DNA from 3 places in the Corynebacterium sp. HMSC034A01 genome. Region 1 is predicted to be linked to each of the others. Evidence: predicted binding sites of a transcription regulator. Region 1 holds the regulator's gene; each other region holds the start of a gene.
What was found. Region 1 encodes LexA, which represses DNA repair genes until DNA is damaged. Its sites were predicted from a motif close to CGAACANNTGTTCG; they were not measured.
Positions count from the first base shown of each region.

Region 2: the regulator LexA is predicted to act here: its motif matches at 6,624-6,637, upstream of HMPREF2791_RS06085 (SAV_6107 family HEPN domain-containing protein).
Region 3: the regulator LexA is predicted to act here: its motif matches at 3,071-3,084, upstream of HMPREF2791_RS06190 (HNH endonuclease signature motif containing protein).

Region 1 covers NZ_KV835934.1:36,248-46,056, forward strand. The annotation lists gene HMPREF2791_RS02690 (hydrogen peroxide-inducible genes activator) at 1-873, shown strand, start outside; gene hrpA (ATP-dependent RNA helicase HrpA) at 889-4,863, shown strand; gene nrdR (transcriptional regulator NrdR) at 4,879-5,337, opposite strand; gene HMPREF2791_RS12315 (hypothetical protein) at 5,394-5,516, opposite strand; gene lexA (transcriptional repressor LexA) at 5,985-6,665, shown strand; gene HMPREF2791_RS02710 (DeoR/GlpR family DNA-binding transcription regulator) at 6,729-7,514, shown strand; gene HMPREF2791_RS02715 (HPr family phosphocarrier protein) at 7,652-7,921, shown strand; gene HMPREF2791_RS02720 (uracil-xanthine permease family protein) at 8,000-9,310, opposite strand; gene nagB (glucosamine-6-phosphate deaminase) at 9,411-9,809, shown strand, end outside.
Region 2 covers NZ_KV835964.1:37,596-47,404, forward strand. The annotation lists gene HMPREF2791_RS06050 (polyadenylate-specific 3'-exoribonuclease AS) at 1-9, shown strand, start outside; gene HMPREF2791_RS06055 (class II 3-deoxy-7-phosphoheptulonate synthase) at 90-1,478, shown strand; gene HMPREF2791_RS06060 (protein kinase domain-containing protein) at 1,713-3,083, opposite strand; gene HMPREF2791_RS06065 (Rv2175c family DNA-binding protein) at 3,082-3,471, shown strand; gene HMPREF2791_RS06070 (alpha-(1->6)-mannopyranosyltransferase A) at 3,374-4,879, opposite strand; gene HMPREF2791_RS06075 (polyprenyl synthetase family protein) at 4,879-5,961, opposite strand; gene HMPREF2791_RS06080 (GNAT family N-acetyltransferase) at 6,005-6,568, opposite strand; gene HMPREF2791_RS06085 (SAV_6107 family HEPN domain-containing protein) at 6,778-7,158, shown strand; gene HMPREF2791_RS06090 (DUF3040 domain-containing protein) at 7,249-7,641, shown strand; gene mraZ (division/cell wall cluster transcriptional repressor MraZ) at 8,055-8,489, shown strand; gene rsmH (16S rRNA (cytosine(1402)-N(4))-methyltransferase RsmH) at 8,685-9,698, shown strand; gene HMPREF2791_RS06105 (cell division protein FtsL) at 9,719-9,809, shown strand, end outside.
Region 3 covers NZ_KV835964.1:62,017-71,825, reverse strand. The annotation lists gene HMPREF2791_RS06200 (asparaginase) at 1-316, shown strand, start outside; gene HMPREF2791_RS06195 (DNA polymerase IV) at 305-1,687, opposite strand; gene HMPREF2791_RS06190 (HNH endonuclease signature motif containing protein) at 1,731-3,029, opposite strand; gene ileS (isoleucine--tRNA ligase) at 3,413-6,589, opposite strand; gene HMPREF2791_RS06180 (DivIVA domain-containing protein) at 6,831-7,796, opposite strand; gene HMPREF2791_RS06175 (YggT family protein) at 7,923-8,234, opposite strand; gene HMPREF2791_RS06170 (cell division protein SepF) at 8,253-8,747, opposite strand; gene HMPREF2791_RS06165 (YggS family pyridoxal phosphate-dependent enzyme) at 8,786-9,484, opposite strand; gene pgeF (peptidoglycan editing factor PgeF) at 9,477-9,809, opposite strand, start outside.

The DNA.
Region 1 (9,809 bases):
GCGAACAAGCTCGGCATCTCGCAGCCGTCCCTGTCACAAGCCCTCGCCGCCTTGGAAGCCGGACTGGGCATCCAGCTGATCGAACGCTCCACCCGGCGCGTCATCGTCACCCCCACCGGCGAGGAGCTCCTCCCCTTTGCCAAAGCAACGCTAGAAGCGGCGGACGCGTTCGTGGCGCAATCCCGCGGCGCTCTGGGGGTACTGTCCGGGCCGCTGAACATCGGCGTGATCCCCACCATCGCGCCATATATCCTGCCGACGCTGCTGAAGCTTTTGGAAGATGAGTACCCGGACTTGGAGCCGCGCATCGTGGAGAACCAGACCGAGGAGCTGCTGCAGCGGCTTCGCGACGGCCAAATCGACGTCGCAGTGCTCGCCACCCCGACCGGCGCCACCGGGGTTTCGGAAATCCCGCTGTACGACGAAACCTTCGCCGTTGTCACCTCCCCCGACAACCCAATGGCCGGACGCAAAGATCTCGACCTCAATGCGCTGCACGACCTCGAACTGCTGTTGCTGGACGACGGGCATTGCCTCCGCGACCAGATTGTGGAGCTGTGCAAGATAGCCGAGGTTAACCGCTCCCCCGGCGCACAGTCGGTTACCCGCGCCGCATCGCTGACCACGGTCGTGCAGCTGGTCGTAGCCGGGCTCGGCTCCACGCTGGTGCCCGTCTCGGCACTGTCCGCAGAGTGCGAGCGCCCCGGCATCGCTGTTGCCACGTTCGGCCCCGGCGTGGACGCGAAGCGTACCGTGGGGCTAGCCATGCGGGCCTCATCGCGGCGTCGTCCGGAGTTCGAGCAGCTCGGCGAGTTGATCACCCGCGCCTTCGAGGAAGCGACGGAATCGAACCGCAAGCTGCTGCCGCGCTAGACTCGCGGTCTGGTTATGAATGAGCACGCATCCCCCGAATCCCCAACGTCGCCTCCCACGAAGCCGCAGCTGTACGAAGCGCTCGACGGCGTCCCGATCGCGGACGTGCGCAGGTTCCGCCGGCGGCTGAAGAAGGCCAATTCCCCAGGGGCCTTGAAGGCGATTGGCGCGGACGTGGACAAGGCGAAAGCTGCCGTCGCTAAGCGCGCTGCCCTCATCCCCGAGATCGCGTACCCGGACCAGCTTCCCGTCTCTGCACGGCGCGAGGACATCATGGAGCTGGTGCGCGACAACCAGGTCGTGGTCATCGCGGGCGAGACCGGTTCCGGCAAGACAACCCAGATTCCGAAGATGCTGCTGGAGTTGGGGCGGGGCCGCCGCGGCCTGATCGGGCACACCCAGCCGCGCAGGCTGGCCGCACGCACGGTGGCGGAGCGCATCGCCGACGAGTTGGGGCAGGACATCGGCGAATCCGTCGGCTACGCCATCCGCTTCGACGACCGTGTCTCCGACTCCACCGCAGTGAAGCTGATGACGGACGGCATCCTGCTCGCTGAGATGCAGCGCGACAGGTTCTTAAACGCCTACGACACGATCATCATCGATGAGGCGCACGAGCGTTCGCTGAACATCGATTTTCTGCTCGGGTACTTGAAGCGGCTGCTGCCGAAGCGCCCGGATCTGAAGGTGATTGTCACCTCCGCAACCATTGACCCGGAGGCGTTCGCGGAGCACTTCGCCGACGCCGAGGGCAACCCCGCCCCCATCATCGAGGTCTCCGGCCGCACCTACCCGGTGGAGATCCGCTACCGCCCGCTGGTGGAGCAGGTGCAGGGCAAAGACGGCTCGATCAAGGAGATCGACACCGACATGATCGACGGTGTGGTCGACGCCTGCAAGGAACTCATGCGCGAGGGCGACGGCGACATCTTGTGCTTCTTCGCCTCCGAGCGTGACATCCGCGACTGCATGGAAGCCATTGAAAAACAGCACTGGCGCGGCGTGGAAGTCGTGCCTCTGTTCGGCCGCCTGTCCAACGCGGAGCAGCACCGAGTCTTTGCCCCGCACTCCGGCCGGCGCATCGTGCTGTCCACCAACATCGCGGAAACGTCGCTGACCGTGCCGGGAATCCACTACGTGGTGGACACCGGTTTGGCGCGCATCTCGCGCTACTCCACCCGTACCAAGGTGCAGCGTCTGCCCATCGAGGAAATTTCACAGGCCTCCGCCAACCAGCGCTCCGGCCGCTCCGGCCGCATCGCAGACGGCGTGGCCATCCGTCTGTACTCCGAGGACAACTTCGAGGCGCGCCCCGAGTTCACCGACCCGGAAATCCTGCGCACCAACCTGGCCTCCGTTGTGCTGCAAATGATCTCCCTGCGCTTGGGCGACATCAACGACTTCCCTTTCATTCAGCCGCCGGATAGAAAGGCCGTGCGCGACGGGTTGCTGCTCCTGCACGAACTCGGCGCAATCTCGGACAAGGAGCGCGACGGTGCACCCGTGCTCACCGCGGTTGGACGCGACATCGCTCGCATCCCGGTGGATCCAAAGATGGCGCGCATGCTGGTGGAGGCCAACCGGCTCGGCGTGCTCGACGACGTCACCGTGATCGTGGCCAGCATGACCATCCAGGACGTGCGCGAGCGCCCCTTGGAGTACCAGGCCCAAGCCGACCAAGCTCACGCCCGGTTCAAGGACACCACCTCAGACTTCCTGTCCTCGCTGAAGTTGTGGGACTACATCGGCGACTCGCGCGACGAGCTGTCCGGCAACGCCTTCCGCAAACGCATGAAGCGCGAGTTCTTGCACTACATGCGTATCCGCGAATGGTTCGACCTCGTGCGGCAGCTGCGCGATGTGGAGCGCCAGCTGGGCTGGTCGCGCGCCGAAAACGTCGCTGGTGAGCGCGACGCCGACGCAATCCACAAGTCGCTTTTGACCGGACTGTTGTCCAACATCGGTGCCCGTGACGGCAATTCGAAGGAATTCCAGGGGGCACGCGGAACGCGGTTTTTGGTGTTCCCGGGGTCGTCGCTCAGCAAAAAGCCCCCAGAGTTCCTCATGGCCGCCGAGCTGGTGGAGACCTCACGCCTGTGGGCGCGCGACGTAGCGAAAATCGAGCCCGCCTGGGTGGAAACGACAGCGGGCGAACTGATGAAGCACAGCTATTCCGAGCCAGTATGGTCGCGGAAGCGTTCGGCCGCCATGGTGCACCAAAAGTCGATGCTCTACGGCGTGACCATCGTGCGCGACCGTCTTGTGCCGTACCACCGTGTGGACGCAGAAGGCGCGCGCAACATGTTTATCCGCCACGCCCTGCTCGAGGGCGATTGGAACCGCCACCACCACTTCATCGACCACAACGAAGCGCTGCTCGCCGAAGCTGCTGAGGTAGAGGAAAAGGTGCGCCGGCGCGGCCTGGTGGTAGACGAGGACACCCTGTTTGAGTTCTACGACTCGCGCCTGCCCAAGAGCGTGACCACCGCCCGCCATTTCGACTCCTGGTGGAAGAAGAAGCGGGCAGAGGACAAGCATTACCTGGACTTCGATCCCGCCGCACTCGTCGACGACGAGGGCGTGGATTCATCCGCCACCGCCTTCCCCGAGGTGTGGCGTCAAGGCTCTATCGACTACGCGCTGCGCTACAAGTTCGAACCGGGCGATCCTTTCGACGGCGTCACCGTAGACGTTCCCGTGCCCCTTTTGGCCAATCTGCGGCCGGAGGGTTTTGACTGGCTGGTGCCGGGTCTGCGCTCGGAGCTTGCCGCGGAATACATCCGCACGCTACCGAAGGCCCTGCGCAAGACCGTGGTGCCGGCGCCTGACTTCGCTGAGCGAGCCCTCGACGCAATCCAGGCGCAGCAGGACGCCGACGGTGCCGACGAGAACGAGCTGTGCGAAACCCCGTTTGCAGATGCGCTCGCGGATGCGCTGCGCAGCGTCGGTGGGCGCGGCATCAACGGCACCGATTTCAACCCGTCTGCGCTTCCAAAGCATCTGAGGGTGACGTTTGCTGCGATTGACCGCCGCGGGAAGATTGTCGACCACGACACGGATCTCGGCGCGCTAAAGCGCCGCCAGGCTGGCAAGATCAAGTCATCGGTGTCCAAAGCCGGACGCACCTCCGAGTCGGACGCCGTGGCGAAGTGGACCACCGATTCACTCGGTGCGGTGCCGGAGACAGTAAGCACGACTATCGACGGTAACGAGGTTGACGCCTACCCGGCACTCGAGGCCACCAAGGACGGCGTGAAGGTCACCGTGCACCCGACGAAGGCCGCCGCGGACGCCTCCATGGTTACGGCAACACTGACGTTGCTGTTGCGCGAGATCACGGTCAACGCCGGGCAGATGACGAAGGGGCTGCCGCTGCGCCAGAAGGTCGCGGTGGACCGTTACCCGCACGGCGGCGCCGCAGGGCTTGTGGAGGATGCCCGCGTCGCGGTGATCCGCGACCTGATGTTCTCCTCCGGCGGGCCGGTGCGCTCCCCCGAAGAGTTCGGCGCGCTCGTAGACGAAATCAAACCCCAGGTCGCTGGTGGGGTGCGCCGCGTGGTGGTGACGCTGGCGCCCGCGCTCGCGGAGTACGCGAACATCGCCGCGGAACTCCAGCAATGGGAGGGCCCGGCTATCGACGACATGCGGTCGCAGCTGCAGTTCTTCCTGCCGAAGCATGCGGTGACTGTCCACGGCATCGGGCACTTGCAGCATCTGCCCCGCTACATCGACGCAATGCGGATCCGGTTGGAGGACATGCGCCTGGATCCAGACCGCGACGCCGACAGGCAGTCGGTGGTTGACTCGGTGAAGGCCTATTTGGCCCAACGCATGAAGGCGTTGCCCGCTGGCCGCACGAAGACGAAGGCGTACAAGGACATTTTGTGGCTGATTGAGGAGCTGCGTGTGAGCTTGTTTGCGCAGCGGCTGGGAACGCCGAAGCCGGTGAGCCAGCGCCGCATTGAGAAGAAGATTGACGCGCTGCGTTAGCTGCGAAAGCGTGGGTTAGAAGTCTTCGCGGTCGCGGCGGCGCATGAGCCGGATTTCGGACTCGAAGTCGTCCGCGCTTTCGAAAGACTTGTACACGGACGCGAAACGCAAGTACGCCACCTCGTCGAGGGCGCGAAGTGGCTCAAGGACGGCCAAACCGATCTCGTGGGCGGGCACTTGCGAGCTTCCTTGCGCGCGCACGGTTTCTTCGACTTCTTGGGCAAGGCGTTTCAATGCGTCGTCGGTGACATCTCGGCCCTGGCATGCTCGACGCACGCCGACGATAAGCTTGTCGCGATCGAACGGTTCACTCACGCCGTTGCGTTTCACAACGGTCAGCACGGCCTTTTCTATCGTGGTGAAACGCCCCCCGCACTCAGTGCACTCTCTGCGCCGCCGAATGGCGGAGCCGGCTTCGACCAGCCGCGAGTCAGTCACACGAGATTGTTCGTTGTGGCAAAAGGGACAAAACACGGATCTCCACCCCTAGAGTATTCAAGGCTTGGCGTAGCCGTGAGTCTACGCCTTGTCTAGCGCGCAGTTGCCACTGCGGCGGCGTCGGCCGCCTGGCCATGGGTCATCGAGGACGGATCCTCGTCCTGCGCAGAAAAGACACCGCCGAACGCGGAACCGATAAGCAACGCTGCAGTCATGCACACGCCAAGCAGGACCGTATCGCGCGTCTCGTGCCGTGTTTCGAACGGATTCGCATCAGAGGGACCGTCCAAAACTTCACTACGGATCGGGCGCGCATCCGTTCGATGGGAAGTAGAAATCGCTCGAACACCGGCGCCGCCCGACCGACGCTTTGACACAGAATCAACGTCCCACACCTCTGCCGGGGGAACTACAGATGCGGCGCCGGAGCGCGATACGAATGTGTTGTGTACTGGATTGATTGCAACGGACATAGTGCGTCTCCCTTCTTTCTGCGGCACACTTTACGTACGGTGCCGACACGTTCGAATGCCATAACGTTCATATGTTCGAATACGCTTACGTGTTCGATTTATAGCATTGCGCCCGACCCGTGTCCACCCAATGTTTGCAACCATCGAACATAAGTGCCCTATCTGGTAGGTTCGTAGGCGCATCACACCGCCGAGTCCAAGGAGAACGTCATGGCACGAAAGAAGTCCGATCCAGGCAACCCGGATTACAACGCGCTGTCTGACCGTCAGCGCCGCATCCTCCAGGTGATCCAAGACGCTGTAGTCCTGCGCGGCTACCCGCCAAGCATCCGCGAGATCGGTGACGCGGCGGGTTTGCAGTCCACATCCTCTGTCGCGTACCAGCTCAAGGAATTGGAGAAGAAGGGGTTCCTTCGCCGCGATCCGAACAAGCCGCGTGCCGTGGATCTGCGTCAAATGCCAGAGACCGGGCGCAAGAAGCGCAAACCGCAGGAGGCGAAGCCGGAGGATTCCGGCAATGCCCGCTACGTGCCGGTGGTTGGTCAGATCGCGGCAGGTGCACCGATCCTCGCTGAGGAGAATGTGGACACCTACTACCCGCTGCCCGAGGAGTTGCTCGGCGACGGCGATGTGTTCATGCTCAAAGTCGTCGGCGAGTCCATGCGCGAGGCGGGAATCCTCGACGGCGACTGGGTGGTTGTCCGCTCCCAGCCGAATGCGGAGGAAGGCGAGTTCGTCGCAGCACTTCTGGACGGTGAGGCGACGGTCAAGGAGTTCCACCGCGATTCCACCGGCGTGTGGCTCTTGCCCCACAACGATGCCTTCGAGCCGATCAAGGGCGATGAGGCGGAGATCATGGGGCGAGTTATTTCGGTGTTCCGTACTCTGTAATCGGTGCGTTTGCACCGTTTACACACAAACCGGATACAGCACAGCCAGAATCGCAGGAGATCGATGTACGCCGAGGAGCGTAGACGCCAGATTGCGTCTTTGACCGCAGTTGAAGGCCGCGTCATTGTCACTGAGTTGGCGCAGCGCTTCAACGTCACCGCGGAGACGATCCGGCGTGACCTTTCGGCGTTGCACGACGAGGGCGTGGTGCACCGCGTCCACGGCGGCGCGGTTGCGAGTCAGTCCTACCGTTCTACTGAAATCCCGCTGGATGCCCGGCAACGCGCCTCCCTTGCGGCCAAAGCCGCGATTGCAGAGACTGCGCTGAAGTTCGTGCCCGATACGCAAAGCTGCACTATCTTCTTGGACTCGGGCACAACGATCAGCAGCTTGGGCAAGCGTCTGGCGGAGACCCGCGGGAATCGGGAGTACTCGGTAGTGACCAATTCCATCCCGACCGCCTTGGAGCTGAGCGATTCCGGGTTGCACGACGTGCAGCTGCTCGGTGGCAGTGTCCGGCCGATCAGCCAGGCAGTCGTCGGCAGTACCGCGCTTCGCACCCTCGCGCTTTTGCGCGCCGACGTGGCGTTCGTGGGCACTAACGCGTTGTCCATCGGCCACGGCCTATCCACCGTGGACGCCCAAGAGGCTGCGGTGAAAGCTGCAATGGTGACCAACGCCCGCAGGGTTGTCGTGTTGTGCGATTCCACGAAACTGGGCAACGACTACGTGGTGAGCTTCGCGCCGCTGACGGATATTGATGTGGTGATCACGGACGCCGAAGCGCCCTCTGCCTTCGTGGATGAGCTACGTTCGCACGGTATTGAGGTCGTGCTCGCGCAGCCCTAGCAGCCTAGTAGTGTCTCGCCCCGCGCGTTCCGCTGGGGCGCTCTGTGACTTTCTGCGCGAATATGGTGGCATCTTCGCCAGTTTGCGACCTACACTCGTTGCAGACCTGAATGAAAAACAAAGGAAAGGACACCCGAATGGCTTCCAAGACTGTGAAGGTCGGTTCCACCGTCGGGCTGCACGCACGCCCGGCCACGGTGATCGCGGACGCTGCCGGCGAGTACGACGATGAGATTCTGCTGACCTTTGTCGGCGGCGATGATGACGACGAGACGGACGCCGCTTCCTCGCTGATGATTATGGCGATGGGTGCGGAGCACGGCGACGAGGTCACCGTCACTTCCGACAACGCCGACGCCGTCGAGAAGATTGCGGCCCTGATCGAGCAGAACCTCGACGAGGAGTAAGCACTCTTCGCTTTACGACGAGCTCACGCCCGGGCATACGTCGCCCGGGCGTTTTCATGTGCAGTGATGCACCGCCCGCTAGAAGGTGGACGGCTTCGGCACCTCGAAGTCCTTGCGGTACTGCCCCTCCCCTAACGTGTCGTACGCCCAGCGCATCAGCGGGTAGATCACGATGATGCCAACCGAGCCCAGCGCGATGCCTTCTAACGTCACAGCGCCCACATCCAGGGTGAGGTTGCCGATGCCCACAATCAGCGCAACCGCGGCCGCCGTCAGGTTCGCGGGATCGGTGAAGTCCACCTTGTTGTCCTGCCAGATGCGCACGCCCAGCATGCCGATGAGCCCGTAGAGGACCAGGCACGCGCCGCCGAGCACACCAGCTGGGATGGTGAAGATCACGGCGCCGAACTTCGGGATGAACGCCAGCACGATCGCAAACGCGGCGGCGACCCAGTACGCGGCTGTGGAGTACACCTTCGTCGCCGCCATTACTCCGATGTTTTCTGCGTACGTGGTGGTGCCGGAGCCGCCGAAACCGCCGGCGAGCGTGGTGGCAATGCCGTCGCCGATCAGCGCGCGGCCCTGCATGTCGTCGAGGTTGCGCCCGGTCATCTCGGACACAGCCTTGACGTGGCCGACGTTCTCCGCGATCAGCACGACCAACACGGGCAGAGTCACCAGCACCGCGGAAACGTGGAACTCCGGGCTGTGGAACTGTGGCAGTCCGATCCACGGCGCGTCGCCGATGGTTTGCAGCGCGTCGTCGCCCAAGCCACCCGTCAAAGCGGCGAACAGCCATCCGGCAAGCACACCGGCGAGGATGGACAAGCGAGAGAGCAGTCCGCGGGTGGCCACGGTGACCACCACAACCGTCAGCAGTGTCACCGCCGCCACCCAGGGTTGGGTTTGCACGTTTGAGACCGCAGTTGGCGCGAGGTTGAAGCCGATGAGCGCGACGATGGCGCCAGTCACCACAGGCGGCATAACCGCGTCGATGACGCGCTTGCCCGCCCATTCGACGACGATGCCGACGAGGATGAGCGCCACACCGGTCAGCAGCACTCCGCCCAGCTGCGCGCCGACGCCGTACTGCTGCGAGGCCGTCAGTGGTGCGATAAACGCGAAGGACGAGCCCAGGTAGCTGGGGACTTTGTTGCGGGTGATCAGCAAAAAGATGATGGTGCCCAGGCCGGAGAACAGCAGTGTGGTGTTCACCGGGAATCCTGTCAGGGTGGGCACCAGTAGTGTGGCGCCGAACATGGCTACCACGTGCTGCATGCCGATGCCGATGGTGCGCGGCCAGCTCAGCCGCTCGTCCGGGGCGACAACAGCCCCGGGGCGCACAGTGCGCCCGTCTCCGTGGAGGGTCCAACCGAAAGTGTGAGTCACGAAATGCCATTATCACCCCGCCAGCTGAAATTTCCTGCTCCGGGGGTAGCCGGCGGGCAAAGTACACAGCTCTCAGGGTGCCCTTGCTATTTTGAGCATCATGGAAATCATTGTGCGCCCCACCGCCGATGAAGTCGGCGTGTCCGCAGCTGACATCATCGAACCGTTCGTGCGCGATGGCGCGACGCTCGGCCTGGCCACGGGTTCGACCCCGAACCCCACGTACATGGAGCTGGCCCGCCGCCACCGCGAGGAGAATCTGAGCTTCGCGCAGTGCGACGCGTTCCTCCTGGACGAGTACGTCGGGCTGGAACGCTCCGACGAGCAGTCCTACTACGCAACCATCCGCCGCGAGTTCACCGACCACATCGACATCGACGATGCGAAGGTGCAGTCTCTCGACGGCCGCTCGGCCGACCCCGAGGCAGAGGCCCGCAGCTACGAGGAGCGCATCACCGCCGCCGGCGGCGTGGACGTGCAGATCCTCGGCGTAGGCGCC
Region 2 (9,809 bases), on a different contig from region 1:
TCCAAATAGTGAGATTCAATCTTCGCATTTTGGGAAATTGCAGGTGAAGGTGGTTGTAGCCTGGGGTGAATCGTGCTACAACTGAATGGGTGAGTTGGACAATCGACATCCCCAAAGACGTACTGCCGGACCTGCCCCCGCTGCCGGGCGACCTGAACGAGCAGTTCCAGGACGCAATCTCCCGCGACGCGAAGCAGCAACCTTCCTGGGACCCCGCCCAGGCGCAGTATGTGCGCAAGATCCTGGAGTCCGTGCCGCCGGTCGTGCTCGCCCCCGAAGTGGAGGAGCTGAAGACCCAGCTGGCCGACGTCGCCAACGGCAAGGCGTTCATGCTGCAGGGCGGCGACTGCGCCGAGACCTTCGAGTCCAACACCGAGCCCCACATCCGCGCCAACGTCCGCACCCTGCTGCAGATGGCCGCGGTGCTGACCTACGGTGCCTCCATGCCCGTGGTGAAGCTGGCCCGCATCGCCGGCCAGTATGCCAAGCCACGTTCCTCCGACCTGGACGCCAACGGCCTGCCCAACTATCGCGGCGACATCGTCAACGGCGTCGAGCCCACCGAAGATTCGCGCCGCCACGATCCCGCGCGCATGGTCCGCGCCTACGCGAACTCGTCTGCAGCCATGAACCTGGTCCGTGCCCTGACGGCTTCAGGCACCGCGGACCTGCACAACATCAACGACTGGAACCGCGAGTTCGTGACCAACTCCCCGGCAGGTGCGCGCTACGAAGCTTTGGGCCGCGAGATCTCCCGGTCCCTGGCTTTCATGGACGCCTGCGGCGTGCGCGACGACAACCTGCGCACCTCCAACGTCTACGCCTCCCACGAGGCGCTGCTGGTGGACTACGAGCGCGCCATGCTGCGCCTGGCCACCGACTCCAACGGCGACACCAGACTCTACGACCTGTCCGCCCACCAGCTCTGGATCGGCGAGCGCACCCGCGGCATCGACGACTTCCACGTCAACTTCGCCGCCCTGATCTCCAACCCGATCGGCATCAAGCTAGGTCCGACCACCACCCCGGAAGAGGCCGTCGCCTACGGCGACAAGCTGGACCCGGACCGCGTGCCTGGACGCCTGACTATGGTCATCCGCATGGGTCAGGACAAGGTCCGCGAGGCCCTGCCGGGCATTGTCAAGGCCGTCGAGGCATCCGGCCACAAGGTGGTCTGGCAGTCCGACCCGATGCACGGCAACACCTTCACCTCCTCGAACGGCTACAAGACCCGCCACTTCGACAAGATCCTCGACGAGGTCCAGGGCTTCTTCGAGGTCCACCGCGAGCTGGGCACCCACCCGGGCGGTATCCACATCGAGCTCACCGGCGAGAACGTCACCGAGTGCCTCGGCGGGGCCCAGGACATCACCGACGTCGACCTGCCCGGCCGCTACGAGTCCGCCTGCGACCCCCGCCTCAACACCGAGCAGGCCCTCGAGCTGTCCTTCCTTGTCGCCGAGATGCTTCGCTACTAGTTTTCGGCAGGGCTCGCCTGTGTACTCCACCGGTCTTCGGGGCCTCCGGGGCCGACAGGTTTTGTAAAAATCGACAGCGCTCCAGCATTTCCCCAGGTGGGAAAATTGGGAACCGGGGCGTTTTGCCGATTCGTACAAAAGACTCCGATTGCGGACTCCGCATTGCGGACAACTCGGCCAGCACCAATGATTGGTCGCCACCCACTATGCAGCTGCATAGTGGAAGTCGGCCGGCTAGGGTTGGGGGACGATGACCTCCGGGATTTCTCCGTACATGCCGGAGCCGAACCACCAAGCCCCCAGCGCCACGGCGACGATCACGATGATGACGAAGACGGTGTACAGGGCCACGCCGAACGGAGAACGGTTCGACACGGGTTTAACGGTGGGAAGTCGGGAAGCGGGCTCGCGCGCTGAAGGGGCATCCGGGGCGTCGGGGGAAAGCGGCCCCGGAACAGGCCTCGGCGCAGGCGCAGGTGCCGGGCCAGCGGCCGGGACTGGCGTAGGAACGGGCGCCGGACCTGCCGCGGGCCACTGGCCACGGGTCGGGCCGGGCGCAGGCTGGGCGGGGGAGGGGGAGACGCGGGTGGGCGCGTCGTCGCCGGGGAAAAGCCGCTGGTGGGCGGCACTCCTGGCACCAGCACCGCCAGCACCGTCCGCGCCACCAGCACCAGCACCGCCGCCAACACCCGCGGCCAGCCCAAAATTGGTCGGGTGTTCAGCGGCGCGGTGTGCAGCGGAGTTGCGCGGGGCGGGCACGGTGTAGGTGGGCAGCGCCAGCTCGCTGGCCACGTCGTCCAAGGCCTCCAAAAAATCGGCGGCGTCGTGGAACCGGTCTTCGGCGTTGCGGGCGGTGGCGGTGGCGACGAGTTCGTCGAAAAGCTTGGGCACTCCGGCGATCAGCGAAGACGGCGCGGGCACGTCGGAGCGCAGCCGGGCGTAGGCGTGGGCCAAGGGGGTGTCGCCGCTGAAGGGGGTGCGGCCGGTGAGTAGCTCGAAGAGCACGATGCCGGCGGAGTAGACGTCGGAAGCCGCGGTCAGTGCGCCGCCGTCGACCTGTTCGGGCGAGAGGTAGGCGACGGTGCCGACGATTTGGTCGGTGGATTGGGTGGTTTCGGCCGCGGCGCGCACGAGCCCGAAGTCGGAGAGTTTGACGCGGCTGGAAGTGTCGATGAGTACGTTGTCGGGTTTGATGTCGCGGTGCACCATGCCTTTCGCGTGCGCGACACTCAACCCGGTGAGCATGCCGCGCATCACGGCAGCGGCGGCGTGTGGGGGCATGGGGCCGCGTTCGGCGAGCAGTTCGCGCAGGGTGCCGCCGGTGATGAGTTCCATGATCAAAAACACTTCGCCGCCGGACGCGGAGAAGTCGTACACGTTGACCAAGTTTGGGTGGCTGAGCTGGGCCATTGCGCGGGCTTCGCGGCGGAAGCGTTCGCGGAACACTTCGTCGTGCACGTATTGCTCGTGCATGACTTTTGCGGCCACTTCACGTCCGAGGCGTGCGTCGACGCAGCGGTAGACGGTGGCCATGCCGCCGCGCGCGATTGGGCGGTCGACAACGTAACGCCCGTCCAGTGTCGTGCCTGCCCGCAAGGTTGCCATGTGCACCAGAGTAGAATCGCGGACCGTGAGCGCACAAACGAATCTTGAGCAATTGCTTATCGACGAAACCCTGCTGCCGTTTCCGGATGTCGCCGAGAAGCTGGGCGTGCCGGTGACCAAGGTGCACGACTACGTCGGCGCGAAGAAGCTGGTGCACTACGTCAAGGACGGAAAGAAGGTTGTGCCTGCCAGCCTGCTCGGCGAGGACGGCTTGAGCAAGTTCGTCTCCGGCGCGATCACGGTGCTTTCCGACGGCGGCTACGACGCGGACGAGATCTTGGCGTTCCTGTTTACGTCGGATGAGTCGCTGCCGGGGCGTCCTGTGGACGCGCTGCACGGCCAAAAAGCTCGCGAAGTGATCCGCCGCGCGCAGGCGATGGCGTTTTAGCCGGGTCCCGGAACAGCCACTCCACCGCAACGACGGCGGCGATCGCCGCGAGTGCGAGGAACCACGCGTCGTAGAGGCGGTGATTGCCGCTGCCCTGGAATGCGAGGGCGACGATTATCGACGCCCCAACGGTCACCCGCACTACCCAGGCCGGCGGGCGGAATGTGCCTGCCAGCGAGATGACGGAGGCGTAGTACCAGGGCAGGGTCACCGCGTTGGCGGCAAATGCCACCGTGTAGGCGGCGGTGGTGCCGGCGACGGAGCGCCGCTCGTAGGCCTCGCCACGGCGGGGGCGGAAGATCCACCACACCGCCGCCAGGCCGACCAGCATGAGCACGGAGAAGACGGTGCGGGTCCAGGAAAGGGCGGTGTTGTAGCGGAACGTGTCGTCGAAAAGCTGGAGTACCGGCGTGATGAGCTCGGCGGCGAGGGTGGGGCCGGCGAGCGGGTTGATCACCTTCGAGTTGCCGGTGATTTCCTCGAGCCACCCCCACGTGGTGCCGGATGCCCAGGTGACCAGCTGGATCACTGCGATGTTGACGGCGAGCGCCCACGCCCCGCAGACAACCAGCATGCCGGCGGCACCGAGGGTGGTCCTGCTGCGCCGCTTAACCATCAGCCACACCACGAACGGCAGTGCCACCGCCGCTGTGGCTTTCAGCGACACCGCCAGAGCGATCAGCCCGATGCCCGGGGTGCACCAGCGGCTGCGCAGGCACCACAACAGGCCCACACTGACCAGACCAACCATGACGGCCTCGTTGTGCATGCCGCCGATGAGGTGCAGCAGCATCACCGGGTTGGCTGCCCCCAACCACAGAGCAAGGACGGGGTCGCCGCCGATCTGCTTCGCAATCCGCGGCAGTGCCCACACAATCAGCGCGAACCCTGCCAGGGAAATCAGCCGGTAGACCACCAGGCCTAAAGTGACGTTCTCGCCGACCAGCGACGTCACCGCCTTGCCCACCCCGAGGTGCAATGGGCCGTACGGCGTGGTGGTGTTGCGCCAGTCGTGGGAGACCTCCCACAGGTACGGCCCCGGGTTTATGGCGGCGCCTTCGGAGTAGGGGTCGAAGCCGTCGCGAAGCATCGCGCCTTGCATGAGGTAGGAGTACACGTCGCGCGACAGGATCGGCGCGGACAGCGCGATAACGCCTGCCCACCAGCACACGCTGCGGCGCACCTGGGCTAGACCGGGCCTGGCTTTCCACAGCAGTACCCACGCCACCACCAGGCCGATGATGCCGGCGGTGAGCAGCATGTCCATCAGCGCCCGGCCATGACCGTAGGAGAGGTGCTCCAGGCCTACTGCGCGCAGCAGGCCGCCGCGGTAGCGGGTCGCGCCTGCGCCGAACGAGCCCACGGCAATCAGCGCGCAGGCGGCGACACCCAGACTCTGCGGGCGCATCACATCCGCCGGTCGGTGGCCTTGTGCGCGAGCACGGTGAGCGCTTCCACGGCTGCGTCGTCGATGCCGGCGCCGTCCAAGAAGCCGAGGCCGGAGGCGGTGAGTTCTTCGATGCGCGCCTCCACCGCGTCTTTGGCGCCGCTGGAGCGGATGAGCCCTGCTAATCGACGCAGCTCCGCCTCATCCTCCGTCGTACCAATCCCGTCGCGAAGCTCTTGCGCCGCCGCCGGGTCCGTCTGGTCCAGCAGCTCAAGGGCCGTGGCGAACAGTTCCGTGCGCTTGCCCTCGCGGATGTCGTCGCCGGCCGGCTTGCCGGTCACGGCAGGGTCGCCGAATACGCCAAGCAGGTCGTCGCGAAGCTGGAATGCGATGCCGATGTCGCGGCCGTAACCACGGAACGCGTCGATGAGCGACTCGCTCGCGCCCGCAAGCGCGGCACCCAAGTGCAGGGGGCGCTCGATGGTGTACGCCGCGGTCTTGAACCGGTTGACGCGGTTGGCCATCTCCACCGACTCGCTGCCCAGGCTCTCGAGCATGATGTCCAGCAGCTGGCCGCCAATGACCTCGGTGCGCATGCCCACCCACGGCTCCGCGGCGCGAGCGAGAGCGTCCTGGGAGACACCGGAGTAGCGCCACATGTCCTCAGCCCAGGCGAGTGCGAGGTCGCCGAGCAGAATCGCGGCGTTGGTGCCGTATTCCTCCGCGGAGCCGAGCAGGCTCTGGCTGCGGTGCTCAGCCTCGATCGCGCGGTGCACTGTGGGGTTGCCGCGCCGGGTGTCTGAGGCGTCGATGATGTCGTCGTGCACCAGCGCGCAGGCCTGGATCAGCTCCAGGGCGCTCACAGCGCGGAGCACGGCCTCGGGGTCTTCCGTACTTTGCAGGCCGCCCGCGCCGACGAAGCCTGCCCAGCCGTACGTGGGGCGCACGCGCTTGCCGCCGCCGAGGACGAAGCGCCGCAGGTGGCTCACCGCCTGTGCGACAGGCTCGCCAATGGCCTCGACAGCTTTCGCACGCTCGTTGAAAAACGATTCAAGATGCTGCTCCACCTGTGCCGGTACGTCGTTGAGCCCAAGATCTGTCACGCCTACGCTCCTTGTGCCTGAAGTTGATGATCTCCCCGCAACCCTACCCAGTGCAGTTTTGTAGATCGAGGGCGAGGATGGCGAAGGGGCGTTTATCCCCCTCGTAGAGAAAATTACGCGCCACGTCCGTGAATCCGAACTTGCGGTACAGCCCGAACGCGTTGTTCGCCTCGTCTGCAACTTCCGGTGTGGATAGCAGCGCCCAGCGCGTCGGGGCTTCCCTCAGTAGCTCCGTGAGCAGGCGGGAGCCCAGGCCTTTGCCCTGCAGCGCGGGGGAGACGTGCACTTCCGCGACCTCGAAGTAGCTGCGCAGCATCTCCCGGTCTTGGTCCGTGATCCCGCCGTTTGCGTCCATCGCGCGCACGAGCTGACGGTCCCACCAGCGATCGCGGGTGCCGATGAAGCCGTAGGCGATGCCGACGACTTGGCCGCTATCGATCGCCGCGACCGCGGTGAAGCCGGGGGAGCGCACCTCGCCTTTCCACACCTGGATGCGTTGGCGGCGCATGGTCTGCGGGTAGCCCATGGCCTCTATATAGATGTCTACGAGCGTTGGGGCGAGCATCAGGAACTCGGCGGCCGTCAGGCGCTGAATGGTTGCAGTCACCCCTCTATGGAATCACTTGCGGGCGCTGTGTGTGGCAGGAACCCACACTTCTGGTCGAACAAGTGTTCCCATGTATGTCGGGTGGTGTCGAACGCGTGTTTTAGGGTGAGTCCATCACTTGTACAAAAGCAATGTTTATGCAGGAGGAAGCCATGGCGGGAAGCGTAGTTTCGGCAACAACCGGCGCGGTGTACGGACGGGGTGCGCGCATGAGTAAGGCCGACCAATTCTTGTCCGCGGCCGAGGAGCTGATTGGGCTGGCGCATGATGATTTCGAAGCTGGCCGGCACGACGTGGCAATGGAAAACGCCTATCGTGCGGCGCTTCGGATTGCCGGGGCGCGCAACGCGGCCTCGCCGATCGTGCGCAAGCGCAAGCGTCTACCTACGAGCGCGTGGGACAAGCTCGCGCTCACGGGTGATGACGGGGCGCATTGGGCCGCCGTGTTCAAGCGCTATTCGACGCAGCGCGGCAGGGTGGCGTCCGGGATTGAAATGGACCCGGGTGCGGCTGTGGTGCACCGGCTGCTCTCGGATGCGGAGGAGTTTTATCTGTCCACCAGGGCTGGGGAGGCTCCGATGGCTGCATAGTGTGAGGAAAGTGGGGCACGGGAACAATCTGCGTACCATGGCCGTTATACGGATAACGTCAGTCCGCCATCGGTATCGGGAGAGTGAGCAGTGTCTCTATCTGAGCAGGAAATGCGGGCGTTGCGCGAAATTGAGCAGTCTCTCTTCGCGGACGACCCGAAGTTTGGCAGCAGTGTCGTGACTGAATCTGGCTTCGGTTCCGCGCCAAAGACCGGTCAATTGACCATGCGCAGCGTCGCCCTGATCGTCTTGGGTCTGGTGCTCCTGCTTGGTGGTGTGGCGCTGGCGAGCCTGAGTATCTGGACGATTGTGCTGAGCGTCATCGGCTTCGCTGTCATGCTCTTTGGCGGCATCATGGCGCTGCGCACCCCGTCGAACCAAGTGTCTCCGTCTGCGCGCTCGTCCCGGCAGGCGAAGCCGCGCACGCAGCGCAGCGCCAGCATGGAGGAGAGCTTCCGTCGTCGTTTCGAAGACCGTCAGTAGTACTTAGCGGTATTTGCGGCAGCGCCTTCCCGTCGTGTCGGGGAGGCGCTTTTTCGTGCCCACCCCAAATCCCCCACTTCTCCCCACTAGCGCCCAAAGGGGGCTGAAACATGGGCAGTGCCGCCCCCTCGGGGCGTGAATCGTGGGGGTGCAGATATCGAGTGTGGCGCGTGTGGGGCATGTTCTGAGTTTTCGCGGGTAAACTCCCCACGGCAAAAATGGCACTCTGAAATGCGCAAACACGACACACTGGAACTAAAAACTGCTGAGGTGTGGCGTTTGTGGGGGAAAGTGGGTTAAAGTGGGGCTCAGCGGAGTGACGTGGCGCGCATCTTGACTACGTGCGCGGTACGGAACGAAGCCGAGAAAATTTCACAGCCAACGTCAGAAAGTGAAGGAAGGTAGGTCGCCGGATGTTTCTGGGAACCTACACTCCCAAGCTCGACGACAAAGGTCGCCTGACGCTCCCCGCGAAGTTCCGTGAGGATCTTGCAGACGGGTTGATGGTGACCAAGGGGCAGGACCACTCGCTTGCGGTATATCCGCGCGACGAGTTTGCCGCCCGCGCCCGCAAGGCCGCAGCGGCATCCCGCACAAACCCCAAGGCGCGTGCTTTTATCCGCAACCTGGCTGCCAGTGCGGATGAGCAAACGCTCGACGGGTCTGGGCGAATCACCCTGTCCCCGGCGCACCGGGAGTACGCAAGCCTTTCCAAGGAGTGCGTGGTCATCGGTTCGGTGGATTTTCTCGAGATCTGGGACCTCGAGTCCTGGAATAAGTATCAAGAAGAGACTGAAGCCGCGTTCTCTGCGGCGGATGACGACGACATTCTCTCCGGTCTGCTGTAGGGCTGACTACCCCGCAGGAGGCATCGACTACGGAGAGCGTGTACGGACTCTGTCCGGGGCGTGAAGCGTTCTGGTGTACTTCCCCGACATCAGAACAGCCGCCCCGGGCAGGGCTCTATGCGCTCCCCGCGCCGACAAAGAAGCTGACAACCACCGCACGAGCTAGGGACACTGAAGAGACACGGAGGGCACGCCATGGCGAACTTCACGCTCGCTGACGACCCGCACGGTCACGTCCCCGTCATGCGCGACCGCATGGCTGAACTGCTCGCGCCCAGCGTTGAGGCATTCGGAGCAAAAGCGGTGCTTATCGACGGCACGCTCGGCGCCGGCGGACACACAGAGCACTTCCTCAACGTTTTCCCTCACGCCCGCGTGATTGGTGTGGACAGGGACCCGAACGCGCTGCGTCAGGCGTCGGAACGCTTGGCGTCCTTCGGCGACCGCTTCGTGGCAGTGCAGTGCCGTTTCGACCACGTGGATGAGGCGGTTGCGAACAACGAGGGCGACATATTCGACGCAGCCCGCGAACACGGCATCGCGGGCGCCCTGTTCGACCTAGGTGTGTCGTCGATGCAGCTGGACCAGCAGGAACGAGGCTTCTCCTACCGTGGTGACGCCCCGCTGGACATGCGCATGGACCAGACAGAAGGCATCACCGCGGCCGAGGTGCTCAACACCTACAGCCACGGCGACTTGGCCCGCATTCTGAAGACGTACGGCGACGAGCGCTTCGCCGGAAAGATCGCCTCCGCCGTGATCGCGGAGCGCGAGCGCGAGCCCTTCGGCCGTGCCGCGCGCCTGGTGGAGTTGCTTTACGCCACCATCCCGGCCGCAACCCGACGCACTGGCGGACACCCCGCGAAACGCACGTTCCAGGCGCTGCGCATCGAAGTCAACCGTGAGCTCGAGGCGGTGGAAAACGTCGTGCCCGTGATCACCGACCTGCTCGGCGAGGGCGGGCGCGCAGTGTTCATGAGCTACCAGTCCCTGGAAGACAAGATCGTCAAAGCCGCGTTCAACGAGCTCACCACCTCCAAGACCCCGGTTGGCCTGCCGATGGACCTGCCGGGCACCGAGCCGGAGTTCCGCACCGTCACCCGCGGGGCGGAGAAGGCTCCGGCGGAGGAGATCGAACGCAACCCGCGCGCCGCGCCCGTGAGGGTGCGTTGCATTGAAAAACTCAGCCCACCCCAGCCCACCCCCTAAGCCCGACAAGGACGGACACCATGGCCGCACGAGCAACGCGATCGGCGACGCTGACCCGCAACCAGAGCCGCACACCTGGCCGCACTCAGGGCCACACTCAGGGCCGCACTC
Region 3 (9,809 bases), on a different contig from region 1:
GTGGGCAGGCGCCGATGACGCCCTCATCCGCGCACTCGGGCCCATCGACGGGCTCGTCTTAGAAGCCCTCGGCTCCGGCAATGTGTCGGCGTACATGGGCAGCGCCGTCGCAAAGCTGCTGCGCCGCGGGGTGCCTGTGGTCGTCGCAACGTCGGTGCCCTACGGCGAGGTGTCGTTCGCCTACGGCGGCGCCGGCGGCGGCTCCACCCTCGGCGACCTGGGCGCGTTGCCCGCCGGCTACCTCAGCGCCGGGCAGGCCCGCATCGCGCTGGCCACCGCGCTGGCCACCGGCGTGGACCCGCGCTCACTGCTGTGAGAACCATTCCTCCCACGCCAACGAATCCAGCGGGTCAGCTTGCTGGAGCTGCGGATCATCCGCACGAAGGCTTTTGATCCTGCCCGGCCCCGTCGCCCGCGTTTCAAACCGCACCGTCACCCACCCCTTGCCGGCCCCCTGGACCCAGCCGTGCCCGTAATCCGGGTGGTAGACGTCCTGCGTCGCGCGCCACACGCCGCGCTCCGGAGCGGTCTCCCGGTGCACCTCCGTGTCGAGTTGCGTTTCGTGGTCGCTGACGCCGGTTTCATAGTCTGCCGACACCGGCGAAGGCTTCACAATCGCCTGATCCAACTCCGGAAACAGCACGTCCTGCAGCGTCTCCTCCAGGCCGGAGTACGACACTCCCACCAGCCGAATCGGGCCCACCTCGTCGGGGTAGCGCACGATTCGGAACGCGGTGGCCAGCAGCGTCTCCGCGTCGTCGGTGGCGTACGGCAGCGTCGCCGAACGCGACTCGATGCGGAAGTCTGCCATCCGCAGCTTCACCGTCACGGTGCGTGCTCCGCGCCCATCCTTGCGCAGCCTGCGGTGTGATTCCGCAGCCGCTCGTTCCAACGCCGCGTCCACCTCCGGCGGGGTGGTCAAATCTTGCGGGTACGTGTGTTCCGAGGAGATCTGTTTCGACTCCGCCCTCGGCGCCACCGGCCGCTCATCCACCCCGCGCGCCAACCACCACAGCTGCCTGCCCACCGCGCCTCCGATGGCAATGTCCAGCTCTTTCTCGCTGAGGTTTGCTAGATCCCCGATCGTTTCAATCCCGGCACTAAGCAGCTTCGACTCAGTCACAGGTCCCACACCCCACAACTCGCTGACCGGCATCGGGTGCAGGATCTCTAGTTGCCGGTCGTGCGGAATGACAAAGACCCCGTCCGGCTTCGCCCGGCCCGAGCCGATCTTGGCGTACTGCTTTCCTGGACCCGCGCCGATCGAACTGGGCAGGCCTGTTTCTTCCTTGATCGCCGCCCGCAGCTCGTTCGCCCATTGCTCCACGTCTTCCGGACTCGCCCCGATCAAGTTCTCCGGTTCCATGAACGCCTCGTCGATGGACAGCTGCTCCACCACGTCCACGTATCTGCCGATGATCTCGAACACCCGGCGCGACGCGACCGCGTAAACCGGCCTGCGCGGCGCCACCAGCACCGCTTTTGAACCCACCAGCCGTGCGGCCCGATGCGTCGGCATCGCCGAGTGCGCCCCGTACTTGCGCGCCTCGTAACTGGCGCCTGCGACCACGCCGCGGCCGGACACTCCCGCCACCAGCACGGGGCGCCCCTTGAGCGTTGGGCGGGTCAGCTGCTCGCACGATGCGTAGAACGCATCCATGTCGATGTGCAGCACCCAACGGTTCATGTCCACCACTGTGCACCACCGGTACCACCATGTTCCAATCCGATCACACGGCGAACGAATCTCCGGTGACATACTCCATCCGCCTCGGCAGTCCTCTGTTGCGCGAGACGAACCGGGCACCGTTTTTGAACGTGAAGAACAGGTCAGCTCCTTGGCGCTCGATGGCAATCACTCCGTGGCTCACCTGAGAGTGGCAGCTCGAGCACAGTGGGATCAGGTTGTCTAGATCAGTCATACCTCCGTGCTCCCACTCCTTTATGTGGTGCATTTCTATGAAGCGCCTATGCGAACATCCAGGCATGGCGCATTGATACCCCCAGACTGCCAACAGTGCCTGCACTTGGCCGTCGGTGGCGAACCGCCGCGAACGGCCAACGTGGATCGTCAGTCCCGTGTCATCCAGCAAGTGCAAACGCACCATCGCGTTGGCGAGGTAGCTGCGCACGTCCTCAGAACTGGCCGAGCGGTTTTCCGGCATCCAACATTGGCCAAACTGGTTGACCATGAGGTTGACCTGCACGCCTGGACTGCGAAGCGGACTCTTTGGGTTCGCGCGAACCATATCGATCATCGCCAACAACGCCCCGTAAACGTCCTGTTTTTCCGGAGGCCCGTACCGCGACACCGAACGCACGATGTCGTCCATGGTGATCTTCGTGCGCTTTCGCGGAGCGCGGTCTTGCTCTGATGGGACGGCGTCTTCGGCGGCAGCTGCGTCGTCGATAAGCTTCTGCACCTTCTCCGGATCCTGCAGATCATCTGGGTCCACATCCTCGAGACCGAAACTGGCAAGCTGGGCCACCTTTAACGCGGTCAGAAGCTTTTGGCCAGCTACCGCCGGAAGCCGCGCCTCGAAAGCAAGCATGCCGTCGTCGCACTCGCGGGCGCGCGCATACGGCTCAGTCGGGTCCTCCTCTTTGGGTCTTGCCCCGGCAAGCACAAGCTGGAGATCGGCGAACGACATGCTCAGCGCGAGTTGGACGTATTGCTCCTCGTTGCACTCCTCCAAATACTGGAGAAGGAAGCGAACCGTCGAATACGGCATCACCCCCGATTCAAATGCGTCGAACAAGAGCCTGAACTTTCTCAGCCCTCGCGCCACGCGCACGTACTCGAATGCCGTGGCCTGCGGGAGGTTGAGCTCGCTGCGCAACCACGTTGCCGTCGACTTCTCCCCGTACTGTTCCGCAAGCCCCTGTTCGTCGAACTGCCCCACCGCATCGAGCATCCGCGCCCGGTGGTGGTTCGCCGACAATTGATTGCACTTGATCTGGTCCTCGAGCACCTCTGCCGACAGGTCACTCGTTCGATCTTCTGTCCGTTCGTCCACCGCAATTGTCATGGTTGATCCCCTTACTCATGAACATTGACACTTTTATAGAACGCTCATGTGTTCGAGTCAAGGGTTTTGCGGAAAATGTCCATTGAAGTGGACAACGCATGCGGTTTCGCTTACCCAGAAGTCGAACATAAACCCCATTCACTATGCAGCTGCATAGTTGGTGCCAACCAAGTGTTGGCAAGAAAAACTATGCAGCTGCATAGTCAGCACCCCACACAAACACCCCCAGAAACTATGCCGCTGCATAGTTGGTGCCACCCCAGTATTGGCACGAGAAACTATGCAGCTGCATAGTGCGAATCATCGAACGACGGTGCGACACCCCCGCTGAGCAGACAAAAAGGGGCCCACTCTGCACGAGTGAGACCCAAGCCCGAAAGAACCTAGCTGTTCTTACGAACAGTGGCGGTCACACCATCGATGACGTCGTGACCCTCGACCGGCTCGGTGACCACGTCGAAGGATGTCGCCAGGGTTTCGGCGGCGATGTGGTCGGCGTGGGTGCGGGCCCACTCCTTCTTCTCCGCCGGCACGGCCAGCACGACAGCGATACGGTCGGAAACGTCGAAGCCCTCGCGCTTGCGGGCGTCCTGCAGCCCGCGGATCACGTCGGCAGCCCAGCCCTCAGCCTCGAGTTCCTCGGTGACCTCGGTGTCGAGGACGACCAGGCCGACGGTGCCGTCGGCGTCGACACGCGCGGTGCTCTCCGGGTTCTCCGCCACCAGACGCTCGGTGTACAGCTCCGGGGTGAGCACGATGTCGCCGTCGACCACCACATCGTCGCCGCGGCGCTCGTAGTTGCCGGCCTTGACGTTCTTGATGGCGCGCTGCACGTCCCTACCCAGCGACGGGCCAGCCACCTTCGCGTTAACGACGACTTCGAAGGATCCGGCCGCGTCGACGTCGTCAGTCAAAGCGACGTCCTTCACGTTTACCTCGTCGCGGATGGTGGAGCGGAACGCCTCAAGCTTGGCCGAATCCGGCAGGGCGACGGTGAGCTTCGGCAGCGGCAGGCGGTTGCGCAGCTTGTTCGCCTTGCGCACTGACGACGCCGCAGAGCACACCGCACGGGTCGCATCCATGGCGGCGACCAGCTCGGCATCCGCCGGCAACTCGGAGGCCTGCGGGTAGTCCGTCAGATGCACCGAACGACCGCCGGTGAGCCCGCGCCAGATGACCTCGGAGACGTACGGCAGCAGCGGCGCCACTGCGCGGGAGACGACCTCCAGCACCGTGTAGAGCGTATTAAACGCCTCCGGGTGCGCCTCCTGGCCCTCCCAGAAACGGTCGCGGGAGCGGCGCACGTACCAGTTGGTCAGCGTGTCGGCGAAGCGACGCACCACGTCGCAGGCGTCGGCGATGCGGGTGTCGTCGAGCGCCTTGCCCACAGCTGCCACCATGTCGTGGGTCTTGGCCAGGATGTAGCGGTCGAGCACGTTGTCCGAATCCACAGACCACTGAGCATCCGAGGACGAGTACAGCTGCAGGAACGTGTACGCGTTCCAAATCGGCAGCAGCGCCTGGCGCACGCCCTCACGGATGCCCTGCTCGGTGACGATCAGGTTGCCACCGCGCAGGATCGGCGAGGACATGAGGAACCAGCGCATCGCGTCGGAGCCGTCGCGGTCGAAGACCTCCATCACGTTCGGGTAGTTGCCCTTCGACTTGGACATCTTCTGCCCGTCCGAGCCCAGCACGATGCCGTGAGCGACGACCTTCTTGTACGCCACACGGTCGAACAGCGCGGTGGACAGCACGTGCTGCACGTAGAACCAGCCGCGGGTCTGCCCGGAGTACTCCACAATGAAGTCCGCGGGCTGGCGGGTGTCGAACTCCTCACGGTTCTCAAACGGGTAGTGGTACTGCGCGAACGGCATGGAACCGGACTCGAACCAGCAATCCAGAACGTCCGGCACGCGGCGCATCATGGACTTGCCGGTCGGGTCGTCCGGGTTCGGGCGCACCAGCTCGTCGATGTGCGGGCGGTGCAGGGACTTCGGGCGGGTGCCGAAGTCGCGCTCCAGCTCATCCAGGGAGCCGTAGACGTCCACGCGCGGGTAGTCCGGATTGTCGGAAACCCACGCCGGCACGGGCGAACCCCAGTAGCGGGTGCGCGAGATGTTCCAGTCGCGCGCGCCTTCCAGCCACTTGCCAAACTGGCCGTCGCGGATGTGCGCGGGGATCCACTCGATCTCCTGGTTGAGCTCCACCATGCGGTCGCGGATGTCGGTGACCTTCACAAACCACGCCGGCAGCGCCATGTAGATCAGCGGCTCGCCGGAGCGCCAGGAGTGCGGGTAGGAGTGCACGATGGTCTGGTCGCGCACGACGCGGCCCTTGGCGCGCAGGTCGCGGATGATGTCGCGGTTCGCGTCGAAGACGAGCTTGCCCTCGTACTCCGGCACGAGCGAGGTGAACTTGCCGTCGGCGTCGACGGGGATGGCCAGGTCGATGCCGTACTCTTGGCAGGTGAGCATGTCGTCCTCACCGAAGGCGGGTGCCTGGTGCACCACGCCGGTGCCGTCCTCGGTGGTCACGTAGTCCGCGTTGAGGATCATGAACGCGTTGTCGTGGTCGCGGAAGTAGTCGAAGACCGGCTCGTACTCCAGGCCCTCCAGCTGCGCGCCCTCAAAGGTAGCCACTACCTCGTACTCACCGAGCTCCTTCGCGTAGGCGCCCAGCAGGGTCGAGGCAAGAAGCAATTGCTTATCGACGAACCCTTCGGCCCCATCCGCACCGACCTTAACAAGCGAGTACTCCACCTCGGGGTGGACAGCCAGAGCCAGGTTGGAAGGCAGGGTCCACGGGGTCGTGGTCCAGGCGATAGCTGCGGCGTCGTGAAGCTCAGGATGCTCGGCCCACGTCTTTTCCGCCGCGTAGCCTGCGCGCCCACCGGTGAACGGCAAGGTGACCGTGACGGTGGGGTCCTGGCGGTCACGGTAGGAATCGTCCAGGCGGGTCTCCTGGTTAGACAGCGGAGTGTGCTCGGCCCAGGAGTACGGCAGGACGCGGAAGCCCTGGTAGATCAGGCCCTTGTCGTAGAGCTCCTTGAACGCCCACATGACGGACTCCATGTACTCCGGGTCCATCGTCTTGTAGCCGTTTTCAAAATCCACCCAGCGGGCTTGGCGGGTGACGTAGTCCTCCCACTCGCCCGCGTAGTGCATGACGGACTTGGCGCAGTACTCGTTGAACTTCTCCAGGCCCATGTCCTCGATCTGGGCTTTGTCGGTGATTTCGAGCTGCTTTTCCGCCTCAAGCTCTGCGGGCAGGCCGTGGCAATCCCAGCCGAACACGCGCGGCACGTGGTAACCAGACATGGTGCGGAAACGCGGCACGATGTCCTTGACATAGCCGGTGAGGAGATGGCCGTAGTGAGGCATGCCGTTGGCGAACGGCGGGCCGTCGTTGAACACGTACTCCTCGCAGCCCTCGCGCTGCTCCAGGGACGCCTTGAACGTGCCGTCCGTGTTCCAATAATCAAGGACGACGCGTTCCATCTCCGGGAAGCGGTCGCTGCCGCCGGTCATGTCCACTTTGGGGTAAACGTTGCCAACCATGACATCACTCCTTCAGCCGTGCAGGGACGCATTGCTGCGCGGTACCACCCTGCTTGGGGCGCGCGATGCGCCCCCACTTCGTTGCGGTGAAGGAAGTTACGTCTTCCGTGTGTGACGTCCGGGTCTATTAAGCACAAGCCGTTCTTCCGGATACGCTCCCCGGTGATGGCCGGATCGTTGCGTGTTACGAGTAACGCCCAGCATCCTACAGGGATGCTGGGCGTTTGTGAAGAGCCAGGAACTACTTCTCGTTCGGCGCGGTGCTGGAGCGCGACTCCAGCTCTTCCAGCTGGGACTCCAGCAGCGTCTTCAGGCGCGTGCGGTACTCGCGCTCGAAGGTGCGCAGCTCAGCGATGCGGTTCTCCAGCGCGGTCTGCTGCTGCTTCACCGTGTTCATGATCTCGGTGTGCTTACGCTCCGCGTCGGCCTTGAGCTTGTTCGCCTGCTCCTCCGCCTGGCGGATCTGCGCCTCAGCACGGGAGTTTGCCTCGTTGGTGGTCTCCTCGGCCTTCTTCTGCGCGTCGGTGACCAGCTGCTTGGAGCGGGTCTCCGCGTCCTGCAGCTGGGTGCGGGAACGGGTCTGTGCGTCCTCGATCTGCTTCTTGGACTTGGACTCGGCCTCGGCGATCTCGCGCTCTGCAGCGGCACGAGCGTCTGCCAGCATGGAGGAAGCCTCGGCCTGCGCGTCGCTGGTCAGGCGGTCCGCCATCTCCTGCGCGAGGCCGAGCACCTTGGCCGCCTGCACGTGGGTGTCAGCGGAGACATCGCTGCGGGCCGGCTCGGACACGGCAGCGGCCGGAGCGGTCGCCTGCTTCGGAGCCTTCGCGGCCTCCTCAGCCTGCTTGCGGGCCTTGGCGGCCTCGTCCTTGGCGGAGCGGGCCTCAGCTTCAGCCTTCTCCTGCGCCTGCTTCGCGGAACGCAGCTGCGCCTCGAAGTCAGCGCGGACCTTCTGCTCCACCTCGCGGCGGATGGCAGCCTCGTCGACCTTCGCGGAATCATCGGAACGCTTCACCGGCGCTGCAGCAACTGCGTCCGTGCCGCCTTCCTCAAGACGGGAACGCAGCTCGTCGTTCTCATCCTGCAGCTGTGCAAGCGTGTCCTCGACGAGGTCGAGGAACTGGTCAACCTCGTCCTCGTTGTAGCCTCGCTTGCCAATCGGCGGCTTGCTGAAAGCGACATTGTGCACGTCAGCTGGTGTCAGCGGCATTTGCGTTCCCTTCGATAATCGTGTGAGTACTCGCTAGCGCGAAGCATTGTTTGCTGAATTGTAACGGTTTCGCTCGACGAGTGTAGCCCAGCCTAGCTGTAAAGCCGGGTTAAAGCTCAAGTAAAGCTACCGCAGTGCCGGATTAATCAGCACGGCGCCAACGAGCATCTGGATGAGCATGAGGATGAAAAACAGGACAATGACACTCACATCCAGGCCCACCCCGCTACCGCCGAGCTTTAGCGGCGGGATGAGTTTGCGCAGCGCATTCACTGGCGGGTCCGTCATCCGGAAGATGGGCTCGGCCACCATGATGAACCAGTGCGGCGGGTCGAACTGCTTGGAAAACGCCTGCACCATCTCAATGATGATGCGCACGATAACCAATAGAGAGTACAGCCCCACAAGGGCGTAGATGATTGCTCCGAAAAGTGCCACGCCGAACCACCCTACCGGCTAGCGCAAGCCAGCAGCACGCTTGAGGTCGTCTTTCTCCAGGTTCGCATTCTCCGGCACGATGGCGAACATCCGCTTGCGCGTCTCAACACCGCGGGAGAGGTTGTGCATGCTCCCGCGCAGGGCGAAGCACAGGCCAGCGGCGAAGTCCACGATGCGCTTCGCGTCGGCGGTGTCCAGGTCGGTCAGGTCCATGACCACAGCGTCGCCGTCGCGGAACGGCTCGCCGATCTCCTTGGCGTCGTTGTAGTTGCGCGGCGCGGCGGTCACGATATGCGGAGTGGAGCGGTAGCTCGGGCGCACAGCGTCGCGGCCGTAATCGCGGGGGGCGGGGCGATCCATGCGGGACGGGCGCTCGGCGCGCGGGGTGCGGTCATACGCGGTAGAACCGGCGGTGTGTGAGTTGTACTGCGGGTCGTCGTAGTAGGCGTCGTCCTCGCCGTTATCCACGGGGCCGAGGCCGAAAAAGTCTTTAGCACTGTCAAAGAAGGACATGCGGGCGGCTCCTTTTATGGGGTGATTCGCGGTGGATTTCAGACTACGGGGCGGGGCCCGAGGAGGGCTGTTCCGACACGCACGATATCGGATCCGCACGCGATCGCGTCGGCGAAATCACCGCTCATACCTGCAGAAAGCCTCAAGTTTCGGTTGAGCTTGGCGGCGTAGTCATCCGTCAACGAGCGCGCCTGAGCGAACACCTCGCGCGGCTGCGAATCCAGCGGTGGAACGACCATGAACCCGGCCAGCTCGAGGTGCTCGGATTCCTCCACCGCTTCCACGATCGCGGGCACGTCCGCCAGGGATGCGCCGCCGCGGGCAGTGTCGCCGTCGTAAGACAGCTGCACCATGCACGGCAATATCTCGCCTTCGCGGTCGCCACGTTCGAGCGCAAGCGCCATGCCGCGGTTGAGCCCGTGGGCCAGCTTCAGCGAGTCCAGCGAGTGCACTTCCGAGGCCCAACGCGCCACCGAATTCGCCTTCTTGGACTGGATCTGGCCGATCATGGCGATGCCGCAGCGGCCTTCAAGCGCGGCCGCCTTGTCGCGGGCCTCCTGTTCCCGGTTCTCTCCCACCAGCTCAACGCCGAGCGAGGCGAGCTCGACAATGCGCTCCACCGGGTGGAACTTCGTTACCGGCAAAAGTGCCACGCTGCCTTCTTCGCGGCCGGCGGCGCGCTCCGCGTCGCGGATCTGTTGGCGGACGGTTTCAAGGTTTTGTGCGAGATCAGACATTAGGCATCCAAATTACGCCAGCTTGCCGTCCGGTCACACCTTCGCGGCGGTGGGAGAAGAAATCGTTGTCGGTGATGGTGTCGCGCGGGTCCGCGTCGATGTGGGTCACGCCCAGGCTCAGCAGCTGGCGCACCAGCCCGGCGCGCACGTCGATGCCGGGCGTGCCCTTCGTTGTGCGTGTGCGGGATCCGGGCAAATGCTTCTCGACGTCTAAAGCCATCCCCTCCGGGACCTCATACGACTCCCCTGCCGCGGCAGGACCCAGCAGCACCTGGATGCGCGACGGTTCGGCGCCGAGGCCCACCATCGCCTCGACGGTGTTTTC